Regions from separate parts of the Rhizobium sp. 10N427 genome, predicted to be linked through region 2. Evidence: riboswitches for the same ligand, from Rfam matches in the RefSeq annotation. Region 2 holds a riboswitch; each other region holds the start of a gene.
What was found. A riboswitch is a leader RNA that binds a small molecule or an ion and turns the genes downstream of it on or off. The one in region 2 is predicted to bind cobalamin.

Region 1: linked by a shared signal. The riboswitch ahead of cobU (bifunctional adenosylcobinamide kinase/adenosylcobinamide-phosphate guanylyltransferase) and the one ahead of bluB (5,6-dimethylbenzimidazole synthase) in region 2 are both predicted to bind cobalamin.
Region 3: linked by a shared signal. The riboswitch ahead of metE (5-methyltetrahydropteroyltriglutamate--homocysteine S-methyltransferase) and the one ahead of bluB (5,6-dimethylbenzimidazole synthase) in region 2 are both predicted to bind cobalamin.

What each region holds. Positions count from the first base shown of each region.
Region 1 is NZ_JBFTID010000002.1:101,503-106,153, reverse strand. Features, by position in the region: gene AC1DIJ_RS04965 (chloride channel protein) at 1-1,119, opposite strand, end outside; cobalamin riboswitch at 1,342-1,732, shown strand; gene cobU (bifunctional adenosylcobinamide kinase/adenosylcobinamide-phosphate guanylyltransferase) at 2,057-2,569, shown strand; gene cobW (cobalamin biosynthesis protein CobW) at 2,575-3,621, shown strand; gene cobN (cobaltochelatase subunit CobN) at 3,625-4,651, shown strand, end outside.
Region 2 is NZ_JBFTID010000007.1:82,522-87,172, reverse strand. Features, by position in the region: gene AC1DIJ_RS16690 (NADP-dependent malic enzyme) at 1-1,083, shown strand, start outside; gene AC1DIJ_RS16685 (DUF2865 domain-containing protein) at 1,208-2,305, shown strand; gene bluB (5,6-dimethylbenzimidazole synthase) at 2,302-2,985, opposite strand; cobalamin riboswitch at 3,029-3,210, opposite strand; gene AC1DIJ_RS16675 (TolB family protein) at 3,228-4,058, opposite strand; gene AC1DIJ_RS16670 (NYN domain-containing protein) at 4,091-4,651, opposite strand, start outside.
Region 3 is NZ_JBFTID010000001.1:443,202-447,852, forward strand. Features, by position in the region: gene metE (5-methyltetrahydropteroyltriglutamate--homocysteine S-methyltransferase) at 1-2,084, opposite strand, end outside; cobalamin riboswitch at 2,187-2,382, opposite strand; gene AC1DIJ_RS01920 (response regulator) at 2,458-3,132, opposite strand; gene AC1DIJ_RS01925 (sensor histidine kinase) at 3,289-4,651, opposite strand, start outside.

The sequences.
Region 1 (4,651 bases), on a different contig from region 2:
GGCATGCGCAAAGAACGGCGCGGAATAGGCAAAGAGCTTGCCGAGAAGCGCGCCCATGAACAGCGAGGCGAAGAACAGACCGCCCCTGAAGCCGGAGCCGATCGACACCGCGGATGCAAGCGACTTCAACAGCAGGATGCCGACGAGCGTCGGGATCGCCACCTGATGCGCCAGGTTGAGATGCAGGGCGCCGTGACCTGCCGAAAGCACCTGTGGAGAGATGGTGGCCAGCAGGCCGACGACGATGCCGCCGAGCGCCGGGCGTACCGGCGTCGGTACCGAACTCTTGCGGGCAAGTTCCTCGACAAAGGAAACGCCCTGCATGATCAGGATGCCGGCACCGGCGCAGCAGGCGCCAAGCAGAATGGCCGGCACATAATCGGCCGGCACCACAGTGCCGAATCTGCCGACGTCGATGGTGAAATCGTTGCCTGCGAGCAGCCGTGCCACCAGCGTCGAGAGCAGGGCAGAGACGACGACAGGTGTCAACGAGACGATGGTGTAGGTGCCGATGATCAGCTCGAACGCGTAGAAGGCGCCGGTTAGCGGGGCATTGAAGGCGGCGGCGATGGCGCCCGCCGCACCACAGCCGACGAGGACGCGCAAATCGGCGCGGCGCAGCTGCAGCTTGAGCCCCAGCTTCGAGGCCAGGCCCGCCGCCAGCTGCGTATAGCCGGCCTCGAGCCCGACCGATGCGCCGAAGCCATTGGAGATCAGGTTCTGGATGGCGACGATGATGCTGTCGGTCAGCGAGAGGCGGCCACCATGCAGCGCATTGGCCTCGATCGGGTCGACCATCGGCTTCTTGCGTGTCCTGCTGAGGATGAAGAGCAGCAAGCCGAGAAGCATGCCGCCGCAGACCGGTGCCAGGAGCAGCAGCAGCTTGTTGCTGATATCGGAGGAGCTGAGACGATCGACATCGCTGATGCCGAAGATCAGGCTGTGCATCTCCCGGGAGATCAGGCTCATGCCGGTGACCGCGCAGCCGGAGATGACGCCGACCGCGCCACCGGCGAAAACCATGCCCATTTCGTTCTGGCGCGCCAGCGCACGCAGCCGCGCCAAATCGAATTTGAGATGGCGCCGCGTCAGGCGGCCGATATCGGTTTTCGTGAGCATGATGACAGAACTAGGCGACGGGGAGCAGGATCAAGGAAGCGCGCGTTGTGCGCCGCATGATTTCGCGAGCAATTGCAGCAAAAGCGAGGCGACGGCAAGTGAAATTTGCACGTAAGTCAATGAATTTAATAGACTATCTGTTTGGTAGACTCAGTCGTGTTAAGACGGGGCATTTTCCATCGTGCCGGGCTCGATTGACTTCGCACTGCCGCACGCCTAACGATGAAATCAATAACGGATGGTTCCGGAGCGGTGATTGCCGCCCTGGATGAAAAGGGAATGTGACGGGGCGGACCCAAACCGGGCGTCTTCATCACAGCCGACCCCGCGACTGTAGAGCGGTCAGGGTCTTCCATCCGGTGCACCGGCACCACTGCCTGATCGCCGCATTCCGCGGCAGGGCGGTGGCTCAAGGACACCGGAAAAGCCACTGGAATGCATCGTGATCAGCAGGGGCTGGACGCCTCCATTTCTACGAATCGTCCGCCTTTTCACGAGAATGCAGCCGGGAAGGCGAGGAAGATCCGCTGGCACGATCAGGGATGGCCTTGCGCCATCCCTGTCGGGGCCTCGAACCGCGAGCCAGGAGACCTGCCAACCGTGCCGGGCGAAGAGCCCACCCAAGGGCAATCCTGTCCGCTGCCAGCACGGAGGTTGTCATGGCTGAAACGAATAGTTCGGTGCTGTTTTCAGCACGATGGAAGGGCGAGGCGCCTCGGTCTTCTGGCGTGGCGCAGGCTCCCATCTCTGCCCTCATTCCTGTGCTTGTCACAGGAATCCATTCGCCGCGCGTCTGCGCGGCGGAGAGACTTCTCCTCCAAAGCACCAGAGTCATTCACGGCGCGGACGCGCCGTGGCTGGATTCCTGTGACGAGCACAGGAATGAGGGACGTGGGTGTGGCGGACGCCAATACGCTGATGCCGGAGCCATCCTCACATGAGCAGCACCACCTTCGTGCTCGGCGGCGCCCGTTCGGGAAAATCCCGTTTCGCAGAGCAGCTGATCGCCGATAGCGGCCTCGAGCGCCACTATATCGCCACCGGGCGGGCCTGGGATGACGAGATGCGGGCGCGGATTGCCGCTCACAGGGACGATCGCGGGCCATCCTGGACGACGCATGAGGAGCCGCTGCAGCTTGTCGAATGCCTGTCGGCCATCGACGGTGAGGGGCGGGCGATCCTTGTCGATTGCCTGACGCTCTGGGTCACCAATCTGATGATGGGGGAGCGGGACATGGCGGCGGAATCGGCTGCCCTTGCAGCCTGGCTGCCGAAGGCCAGGGCTCGGATCGTGCTTGTTTCCAATGAAGTCGGCCTCGGGATCGTGCCCGAGAACCGGATGGCGCGGGATTTCCGCGATCATGCGGGGCGGCTGCACCAGATGATCGCGGCCGCTGCCGCGGACGTGTATTTTATCGCGGCCGGACTGCCGCTGAAAATGAAGGGTTGAAATTTATGAACCAGAAGATTCCTGCAACCGTGATCACCGGCTTTCTCGGCGCGGGCAAGACGACGATGATCCGCAACCTACTTTCCAACACCGGCGGCAAGAAGATCGCGCTGATCATCAATGAATTCGGCGATCTCGGCGTCGATGGCGACGTGCTGAAGGGCTGCGGCGCGGAGAACTGCACCGAGGATGATATCATCGAGCTCACCAACGGCTGCATCTGCTGCACCGTTGCCGACGATTTCATCCCGACGATGACCAAGCTGCTCGAGCGCGAGCAGCGCCCTGATCATATCGTCATCGAGACATCGGGCCTGGCGCTGCCGCAGCCGCTGGTCGCCGCCTTCAACTGGCCCGATATCCGCAGCGAAGTCACCGTCGATGGCGTGATCACCGTCGTCGATAGCGCAGCCGTTGCCGCCGGACGTTTCGCCGACGATCACGATGCCGTCGATGCGCGCCGCGCCGAAGACGAGTCGCTCGATCACGAGAGCCCGATCGAGGAGCTGTTCGAGGATCAGCTGACCTGCGCCGATCTGATTGTGCTCAACAAGACGGACTTGCTGGATGCCGCAGGCATTATCCGCGTCCGTGACGAAGTGGCGTCGCGCATTTCGCGGAAGCCTGCGCTGATCGAGGCGAAGAACGGCGACGTTCCGGCAAGCGTCTTGCTCGGCCTCGGCGTGGGTACCGAGGAAGATATTGCCAACCGTAAGTCCCATCACGAGCTGGAGCATGAGGACGGCACGCCGCATGACCATGACGAGTTCGACAGCTTCGTCGTCGAGCTCGGCGCGATTGCCGATACCGCCGGTTTCATCGAGAAGCTGAAGGGCGTGATTGCAGAGCACGACGTGCTGCGCCTGAAGGGCTTTGCCGCAGTTGAGGGCAAGCCGATGCGCCTGCAGATCCAGGCTGTCGGCAGCCGTATCGACCAGTATTTCGACCGTGCCTGGGCTACCGGCGAAACGCGCGGCACGCGTCTCGTCGTTATCGGCCTGCATGACATGGATGAAGCGGCCGTGCGCAAGGCCATCGAGGCACTCGTCTGATCCATGCATCTGCTTCTCGCCCAGAAAGGAACAATTAGCGACGGTGACGAGGCCATCGATCTTGGCCAGTCGCCCGGCGATATCCTGTTCCTGTCTGCGGCGGATACGGAGCTTGCGGCCATCGCCGCCGCCCACGGACAGGGCGGCGGTTCACCGCTGACGCTTCGTCTTGCCAGCCTGATGAGCCTCAAGCATCCGATGTCGGTCGATGCCTATGTCGAGCGGACCGCGCGGCACGCAAGGATCATCATTGTCCGCGCACTCGGTGGCGCCAGCTATTTTCACTATGCGCTGGAGGCTCTCCATACCTGCGCGGCGCGGCACGGTGCACGGATTGCCGTTCTGCCCGGGGATTCCAAGCCGGATGCGGGGCTGACGCCGTTTTCCAATGTGGCGCTCGACGATCTCAATGCGCTGTGGGCTTACCTGATCGAGGGCGGCGACGCGAATTCGCGGCGGCTGCTGGATTATGCGGCGGCGATGCTGTCGGGTGGTGAAAAGCCCGGTGCGGCTGCGCCGCTGATGAAGGCCGGGATATGGTGGCCGGGGCGGGGAGTCGTTGGGGTTGAGGAGTGGGGAGTGTTGTCTGCGGCGATGCTGCGGAACGGGGCACCCCCCTCTGTCCTGCCGGACATCTCCCCCTCAAGGGGGGAGATTGGCTGGGCGGACCCGCTCGCTACGACCTCGATTGTTTTGCGAGATGCCAACAACGAGTCAATCTCCCCACCTGTGGGGGAGATGTCCGGCAGGACAGAGGGGGGCGAGCTTGCTGCGACGGAGGAGGTGGGATCCGAACCCATCGCCGCCATCAGCTTCTACCGAGCCCTGGTCCAGAGCGGCGAGACCGCACCGGTCGAGGCGATGATCGAGGCCCTGGCGGCGGAAGGTCTCCGGCCGCTGCCGGTGTTTGCCTACAGCCTGAAAGACCCGGTCTCCAAGGGCATCATCGACAGCATTTTTGATCAGGCGCCTCCTGATGTCGTGGTCAACACGACGGGCTTTGCGGTGTCCGCGCCGGGTGCTCAGCGTG
Region 2 (4,651 bases):
GCCGCGGCCGAGAGCGGCGTCGCACGCCGTCCGATCACCGATTTCGACGCCTATCTCGACCAGCTGAACCGCTTCGTCTTCCGCTCCGGCTTCATCATGAAGCCGATTTTCACGGCCGCCAAGGCTGCCGAAAAGAAGCGGGTGATCTTCTCCGAAGGTGAAGACGAACGCGTGCTCCGCGCCGCTCAGGTTCTCATCGAAGAAGGCATTGCCGAACCGATCCTGATCGGCCGTCCGCAGGTCATCGAGACCCGCTTGCAGCGCTATGGCTTGCGCATCCGCCCGCTTTCCGACTTCGCCGTCATCAACCCGGAAGACGATCCGCGCTTCCGCGAATATGTCGATCTCTATCTGTCCCTCGTCGGCCGCCGGGGCGTCATCCCGGAAGCGGCCCGCACGATCGTGCGCACCAACACCACGGTCATCGGTGCGCTGGCGTTGCGCCGCGGCGAAGCAGACGCGCTGATCTGCGGCCTCGAAGGGCGTTACGAGAAGCACCTGCGCGACGTTCGCCAGATCATCGGCAAGCGCAAGGATGTCCGCGATTTCTCGGCACTCAGCCTGCTGATCTCGCAGCGCGGCGCGACCTTCTTCACCGACACCTACGTGACGTTCAATCCGAGCGCCGAGGAAGTGGCTGAATCAGCCGTTCTGGCTGCCGAGGAAATCAAGCGCTTCGGCATCACGCCGCGCGCCGCCCTCGTCTCGCATTCCAACTTCGGCTCGCGCGAAAGCGAAAGCGCCACGAAAATGCGCGGTGCCCTGCAGCTGATCCGTGATACCGCCCCCGATCTCGAGGTCGACGGTGAAATGCATGGCGAGAGCGCAATCGCGGACGAAATCCGCAAGCGCGTCATGCCGTCCACCACGCTGCATGGCGAAGCCAACCTGCTGGTCTTCCCGAACCTCGATGCGGCCAACATCACGCTCGGTGTCGTCAAGTCGATGACCGACGGCCTGCATGTCGGCCCGATCCTGCTCGGCACGGCCCTTCCGGCCCACATCCTGGCGCCGTCGGTGACCTCGCGCGGCGTCGTCAATATGGCAGCTCTCGCCGTGGTCGAGGCACAGCAGCCGGCGTGATTTGCCGTCGATCGGAAAAATGCGTTAGAATTCCTTCGTTAGCTTGTTAACGGAAGGCAGCTAGACAGAACGGATGCGGCAAATGCTCTGCCGCTTCCGGTTTACTATGCTGCGGGATGATACCGTGAAACGCCGAATCCTGACCCTTGCTCTCTTTCTCGCCGCTGCCGCGCCCGTGGCGGCGCAGACCAGCGCGATCTGCGAAGATTTGCGCGGACGCCTTGCCGACCTGCCGCAGGTGATCGGCAACGGCCCGGAGATCCGCCAATATGCAAGCGCCATAGCCGAACAGAACCTCGAGCTCCGCAAGCTGCGCAACGACCTGCGCAGCAACGGCTGCAGCGTAGACAGCATGGTCGTCATCGGCGGCGAGAATGACCGCTACTGCAGCGACCTGCAGGAATCGGAATCGCGGATGATCGACAACATCCACCACCTCCAGGACCGCCGCAACCAACTGCGGGAGGCCGGCGGCAGCGATGTCAACGAACGCCGCGAACTGATGGCCGCCCTCGACGATAACGGCTGCAACGACGATCCGGGTTATCAGCCGGACGAGCGCGCCTATGTCCCGGCGCCAAGCACCGAAGAACAGGCGATGCGCGGCGATACCTTCATTCCGCTCGGCAACGGCGAGGAAGGCAACACCCAATATGGCGTGCCGCGCGGCGAGATGATGTCGCATGTCAGCACCATGTGCGTACGCAGCTGCGATGGCGGCTTCTTCCCGATCAGCACCAATGCGACTTCGATCGATTTCAGCCGCGACGCCTCGACCTGCTCGAAAATGTGCCCGGGCATCGAGACCGAGCTTTTCTATCAGGACGTCTCCAACACCGACGCGGCCAACATGATCTCGGCCGCGACTGGCGCCCGCTACAGCGCCATGCCAAACGCCTTCGCCTACAAGAACCGGGCGCCCGGCGAGAAATCTTCCTGCACCTGCAATCTGACCGCCTATTACGAACAGATGCGCAAGAACCAGACGGTCAGCGCCCCGCCGCCAAAGGGCTCGATCACGACGATCACCACCAAGCCGCCGGCAACTGCTGCCCCCACACCGGCTGCGCCGCAGGCACAGGTACCCGACCGCCCCTACGACCCCGGAAACAGCAAGGTACGCCAGATAGGCCCGCAATTTCTCGCGGGCGACCAGGGCAGCATCGACCTGAAGAATCCGGCCACCTCAGGCCCGCAGCCGCAGCAGCAACAGCGGAATTAGCGGCGGCCCCAGCCATCGCGGAAGATCAGCTCGTCGAGCGGCAGCCGCTGCCGCCAGCCTTTGACGGCCAGCTCGGGCTCGCTATAGAGCGTATCGACATAGCCGATGCAGAGCCAGGCGACGATCTCGACATGCTCGGGCACGCCGAGAATGTCCTTGAGTTCGCTCTCATGGAAAATGCTGACCCAACCGACGCCGATGCCTTCGGCCCGTGCCGCGAGCCAGAGGTTCTGCACCGCACAGACGGTTGAATAGCTATCCATCCGCGGATTATGCGTGCGCCCCAGCACGACGTCACCGCTGCGTGACGGATCGCAGGTGATGCAGATGCCGAGCGGCGCCTTGAGGATGCCCTCCAGCTTCAGGGAACGGTATGTCGCCTGCCGCTCACCGTCGAACATCCCGGCCGCCTCGCGGTTCGCCCTGTCGAAGGCGTTCCAGACGCGCTGACGCACACCGGCATCTTCGACAACGATAAAATTCCAGGGCTGCATGAAGCCGACCGAGGGCGCGTGGTGTGCGGCCTCAAGCAGCCGCACCAGCACATCGGATGGGATGGGATCAGGCAGAAACTGGTCGCGCACATCGCGCCTGGTCATGATCGCCCGGTAGACGGCGTCGCGCTCGTCAGCGGAAAAGGCGGACGCGCCTTCAAGCGCATCCTTGTTCATGGGCCGCATCGTCAAATCCCCAACAACGCAACCGCCCCGCCGTCCGCGCGGGATCAGTCTATGATGCCAGGCCGGTCTTCTGACTTGGCGTCATCCGCCCGCCGCAGCCTTCCCGGTGTCAACCAGTGGCATGATGCGGCAGGCGTCGGCCTTACAGCGTTGGGCACGTTCCGGGCTTGCACCGGATTCCCGATTCTCCCGCGGCAAGCGGGCACCTGACGAAAGCCTCTTGCCCGCTTTTCAGAGAAGCTTCAAGTGGCCGGGAGATACCGGACATAGGCAAACTCGTCACCATCAGGTGACCAGCAGGGAACATTGATCGTGCCCTGCCCGCCGAACAGCTCGAAAAGCGTCGTCAGATTGCCGCCGTCCATATCCATCAACCGCAGGCGCACATGCAGGTCGCGCGGATGATCGAAGACGTCAGCGTCGTAGGAAAGCAGCAGCACCTTGTCGTTGGTGGGCGCCGGATGGGCAAACCAGTTGCCGTGATTGTCGTGCGTGACCTGCTCCAAACCGGTCCCATCGGGATGAATCCGCCAGATCTGCATCAGCCCGGTGCGGCTGGAATTAAAATAGATCCACTGCCCGTCAAAGGAATAATCCGGCCCGTCATTGCGCCCCTCGCCATGCGTCAGCCGCCGCTCGGCCCCGCCATCGACGGAAATCGTATAGATGTCGAAGAGATCGCCGCGGATGCCGCAATAGGCGAGTTCCTTTCCGTCAGGCGACCAGCCATGCCAATAGGATGGCAGGTTTTCGGTGATCTGTTTTGGCGCGCCGCCTTCCGAGGGCAGCGTATAGATGCAGGATTTGCCGTGCTCGGTCTTGTCGGAAATCACATACTGCTTTCCGTCGGGCGAAATGCCGTGATCGTTGTTGCAGGCAGTGGCAAAGCCGGTGTCGACCTGCTGCAGGCCGCCCTCACCATCCGGTGACAAGCGATACAGAAGGCCATCGCCGTTGAGCAGCAGGTAGCGGCCATCGGGCGAAAAATTCGGCGCCTCGATCAGCTGCTCCGTCTGGAACACGACCCGGCTCTTGGCCGTGCGGATGTTGTAGATCTCGACCGAACTGCGCATGCATGCCTCCCGCATTTGCTGCGGCCCGGCGCTTAGCCGTTCCGCTTCATTCTGATTTGCATGCGGTTTGTGCCATGCATCTGCGTTTCGATAAAGGCGCATCGCTTCAAAAGCGAGCTGAGGTTCGGAGCGCCGAAATGCTGCGCCTTGAACTCCGGATAGACCTGCCGCAACAGCGTTCCGAGTTCGGCGATATCGAGCCAGCCTTCGCCCTGCAGCTTGGCCGCCTGCAGCGCCTGGGTGATATAGGGCCGGATATTTGGAGAAGGCTGCAGCGCAATCACCTTCGGCAGCGCAAAGGTGGAATTCGCCTCACCAACATTCAGTTCGAAGAAATCATCGAAGGACTGCCGCAAAAGCGCCGATGCGTTGGGCGCGCCCAGTCCGATCGCCTGCTTGCCGCGCATGCGGATACGCATCGCCAGATGGCCGACATCGCGGTCGCTGCTGGCGATGCAGAAAAGATCGATCGCCGAACCGGCCAGATATTCCATTGCATCGATGGCAAGCAGGATATCCGCGCCGTTCTTGCTGGAATGGGAGCTGACAGCCGTCTGCAGGCTGAGTGCCTGACGTCCGGCCTCCGCGATCCA
Region 3 (4,651 bases), on a different contig from region 2:
CTGCGGAATGCCTCCAGCAGCTCCATCTTCGAACGCGATGTCTCGATCGAGATCACGTCCGCATCCATGGCGGCGATCGCATCGATGATGTCGTTAAACTCCGAATAGCACATATGCGTGTGGATCTGTGTCGCGTTGCCGACACCGGTCGAGCACAGGCGGAAGCTTTCGACGGCCCAGTCGAGATAGGTCTTCCACTGCGAGCGCCGCAGCGGCAAGCCTTCCCGAAGTGCTGCCTCGTCGATCTGGATCATCCTGGCACCCGCCTTTTCGAGATCACCGACCTCGTCGCGAATCGCCAGCGCGATCTGCCGGCATGATTCGCTTCGGGCGATATCGTCGCGCACGAAGGACCAATTGAGGATCGTCACCGGTCCAGTCAGCATACCCTTGACCGGCCGGTCCGTCAGAGACTGGGCATATTGCCACCAGCCAGTCGTCATCGGCTTCGGCCGCGCGATATCGCCGAAGATGATCGGCGGACGGACATAGCGCGAGCCATAGCTCTGTACCCACGCATGCTGCGTGAAGGCAAAGCCCGACAGCTGCTCGCCAAAATACTGCACCATGTCGTTGCGCTCGAACTCGCCATGGACGAGCACATCAAGGCCGATTTCCTCCTGCCAGCGGATGGCTGCTTCGGTCTCTTTGCGCAGGAAAGCCTCATAGTCCGCATTGCTGAGCGTTCCCTTCGCATGTGCCGAACGCGCCTTGCGGACTTCAGACGTCTGCGGGAAGGACCCGATCGTCGTCGTTGGGAACAGCGGCAAGCGGATATCCGTCTGCTGGATCGCCTTGCGCTCGGCGAAGCCGGCCTTGCGGCGCTTCATGGTCTCGTCGATCGCTGCAATCCGCTGCCTGACCGCGGGATCATTGACCTTCGGCGATGCCGCGCGGGCGGCCGCGGCCCTCGAAGAGCTGCCGATGGCATCCGTCACGCAATCGCGCCCCTGCGAAAGTGCCTGGCCGAGGACCGCCAGCTCATCCAGCTTCTGCGTGGCAAAAGCCAGCCATCCCCTGACCTCGGCATCAACAGCGGTTTCGAGAGCAAGATCGATCGGCACATGCAYAAGCGAGCAAGATGGCGCGATTTCGATTGGACGCGTTTTGGAAAGCGCCTCGACCCGATCCAGCAGTTTCTCAAGATCAGCGCGCCAGATGTTGCGGCCATCGATGACGCCGAGAGATAATACCCGGTCATCAGGCACCGCCGATACGACCGCATCAAGCTGCTCGGGCGCGCGCACCAGATCGACGTGCAGACCGGCAACCGGCAGCGCCGCTGCTGTCTTGAGATTGTCGCCCAATGCCCCGAAATAGCTGGCGATCATGATCTTCAGGTTCGGAACCAGCTGGTGAAGCGCGCTGTAGGCCGTGGTCAGCGCGTACCGCTCAGCGTCTGCGAGATCGAGCACCAGGGCTGGCTCGTCGATCTGCACCCAATCGGCGCCCGCAGTGCTGAGCTCCGCGAGGATGCCCGCATAGACAGGCAGCAACCGGTCGAGCAGTTCGATCGGATCGAAGCCTGGCTGCGTCGCCTTGCCGAGCTTCAGGAACGTCACCGGGCCGAGAATGACCGGGCGCGTGTGGATGCCGAGCGCCTTTGCCTCCCGGAACATCTGCAGCGGTTTGTTTTCGGTCAGCGCGAAGCGCTGGTCGCGGGTGAATTCCGGCACCATGTAGTGGTAGTTGGTATCGAACCACTTGGTCATTTCGAGCGCCGGAACGCCCTCATGATGATGCGCATGGCCGCAATCGCCGTGCTCAGCGCCCACTGAGCCGCGCGCCATGGCGAAATAGATGTCGAGATCGACGGGACCGCCCTTCCAGCCATATTCGGCCGGTACGGCGCCGACCATCACCGCCGTGTCGAGCACATGGTCGTAGAGGGAGAAGTCGTTGGACGGAATGATATCGATTCCCTTGGCCTTCTGCAGGGCCCAATGTTCGGCCCGCAATGCCTTGGCGACGTCGAGAAGTGCTGCCCTATCAAACTTTCCGGCCCAATAGCTTTCCAGCGCGAACTTCAGTTCGCGGTGCTTTCCGATACGCGGGAATCCGAGATTTGCAGTCTTGATGCTCATGTTTCCTTACCCCGAGGGTTGTGGGCAAGGCTTGGGATGACGCATCGGCGCGCGGACACAGGCGTGCCGGTCGCAAAAGCGGCACACCGGACACCCCGCCCGTGGACGTTATCGATCGCGGCAGGTCTCCTGGCTTGCGGGTCAACGCTGCCGTCCGTCTTCCCGGGGCGTCTTCCCCAGTGACATGAGTGGACGGCCGCTCGCCGCTTACAGTTGCGGGGGCAGCTCCGGCATTTTCACCGGATTCCCTCTTAGCTCCGGACCAAAGGTCCGCAGAACCACGATGACACGAGCATGTCGCATCGCGGATCTCACGTCAATAGACATAAAGATATGTTTATGTCTTTGTTTCTCGGCTAGCTGTACTCGCCGACTACGACAACAGCATCGAGGACGGCGCGCCGGTCTCCACGGGAGCCTGCAGCTTCTGGGCAGCAAGCACCACTTCGACGCGATTGCGGGCATCGAGCTTCTGCATCAGGATCGTCATGTAGTGCTTGACGGTCTTCTCGCTGATATCGAGCATGCTGGCGATTTCGCGGTTGGTCTTGCCCTGCAACAGGTAGTTGACGATCTGCTGCTCGCGGGCGCTCAGGCGCTTCTGCATCTGCGCCTTGCGGCGCACCTCGGCCGTCTTCATCGACAGGATCACCTTGGTGGCGAAACCCGGCGTGATGAAGGTGCTGCCGTCATGCACGGTCTTGATCGCCTCATACAGATCGCGCGCCGTGCTACCCTTCAGCACATAGCCGCAGACGCCGAGATTGAGGACCTGAATCGCCGTGTCGATATTGGCGGTGGCGGTGAAGACCACGACCTTGGTGCCTTCGTAATTCTTCTGGATCAGCTCGAGTGCTGCCAGCGTATCGCCCGGCATGCTGAGATCGGTGACAAGAACGTCGGGCCGGTGCTCCTCGACGATCTTCAGCGCGTCGATGGCGTTCTGCCCGCGGGCAGTCACCCGAAGACCTTCCTTCGCCGAGTAAAGATTAACGAGTCCATCCAACAATATTGGATGATCATCAACGAATGCGACCGAGATAGACATAATGACGAATAAACCCCCTCGTCTTCTTTCCGATAGCTCTAAAGTAAACAGAGCCAAACATAAAGACGGATTTTAATGCTTGGTTAACTTCATCGGATTTCTGTCTATTCGATCTCTATGCTTTCAGCCAGTTATCAATTCGGATAGTCCGTCACCTTATAGGCCAGTTGCGTCGGCCTGCTGCAGCTCCAGCACCATCTCCAGGATCATGCCGCCCCCCGGCCGCTTGGTGACAGCAAGCTTGCCGCCGAAGCTCTCGATCCTCTGCCGGAGGCCATAGAGCCCCATTCCGCCCTCGCGCGCCGCAAACGGCACGGTCCCGGAAGGCAAACCGTCATCCTCGACCGAAATCGCGATGACGGGCATGTCGATCCGACATCGGACACGCTGGCCGTTGCCACCAGCGTGGCGGTAGGCATTGTTGAGCCCTTCCTGAACGAAGCGGTAGATGCAGGTCTTCAGCGCCGGCGGCAGGTCGGCATTGGTGCCGCTGGAGACAAACGCGACCTTGGTCTTGGTCCGCGCCTCATGCTGCCTGATCGCTTCGGCCACCACGTCCTTTGCCCAGAGATGCAGTATCTCCGGCAAGAGCAGCGATTTGGTGACCGTCCGAGCCTCGATCAGCGCTTCACCCAGTGTCTTGCTGGTCTCGTCGAGGAGCCTTGCGCGCTCATCCTTCTTGGTCAGGTCGCGCAGCTCGTCGAGCTGCAGGATCGCCAGTGTCATCAGCTGTACCGGGCCGTCATGCAGGTCGGCGCCGATGCGGCGGATGAAGGTCTCGTTGAGGTTGGCGAATTCCATGGAGGCCCGGCGCGCCGTGTCCCTCAGCTCCATCAATTCCTTCGAGGCGGACTCTGCCTCCTCGGCGCGGTGGCTCAGAACCTGCCGCTGATGCTCGATCGTCCGGCTGCCGCGCCTGACGATCAGGAACAGCCCGAGCATGACGACGAAGGAGAACAGCGCCACCGTCGTCCAGGTGACCACCCTCAGCCGCGCGAGCTCATCGACAAAACCGCTCGGATCCTCATGGATCTCGGCCACACCGATGATCCGCCCCGAAGCCTGGTCATGCAGCGGGCTGTAGATTTCGAGATATTCGGTATTGATGTTGCGGAACGTATGCTCGTCGGCATGAAGATCCGCATAGACGGCAACAATTTCGCCTTTCAAGGCGCGCTGTAGGCCCTCGGGGAAACTGAAGCGGTGGCCGATCATCTGCTTGGTCCGGGAATAGGCAACAGTCCCGTCGGGCGCCCATATCTCGATATGCGGGAAACGCGCCTGGAGATCCGCATCGCCGAAAAGCGCGTCGAGATGAGCGATGCTGGCGGCCTTAAGGCGCGTCGAGGCGCCCAGTTCCTGCACCTCAGCCTCAGTCAGGCTCTGAACCAGCAAGGCCGTCGTGCCGGCCTTTCCGCTGAGCGCTTTGTCGGCAACCAGCCGCGTCGTAAGATAGCCCGCAGAAACCGTGGCGATCAGAATAACCAAGCTGCTGGCGATCAGGAACTGCGTGGAAAGG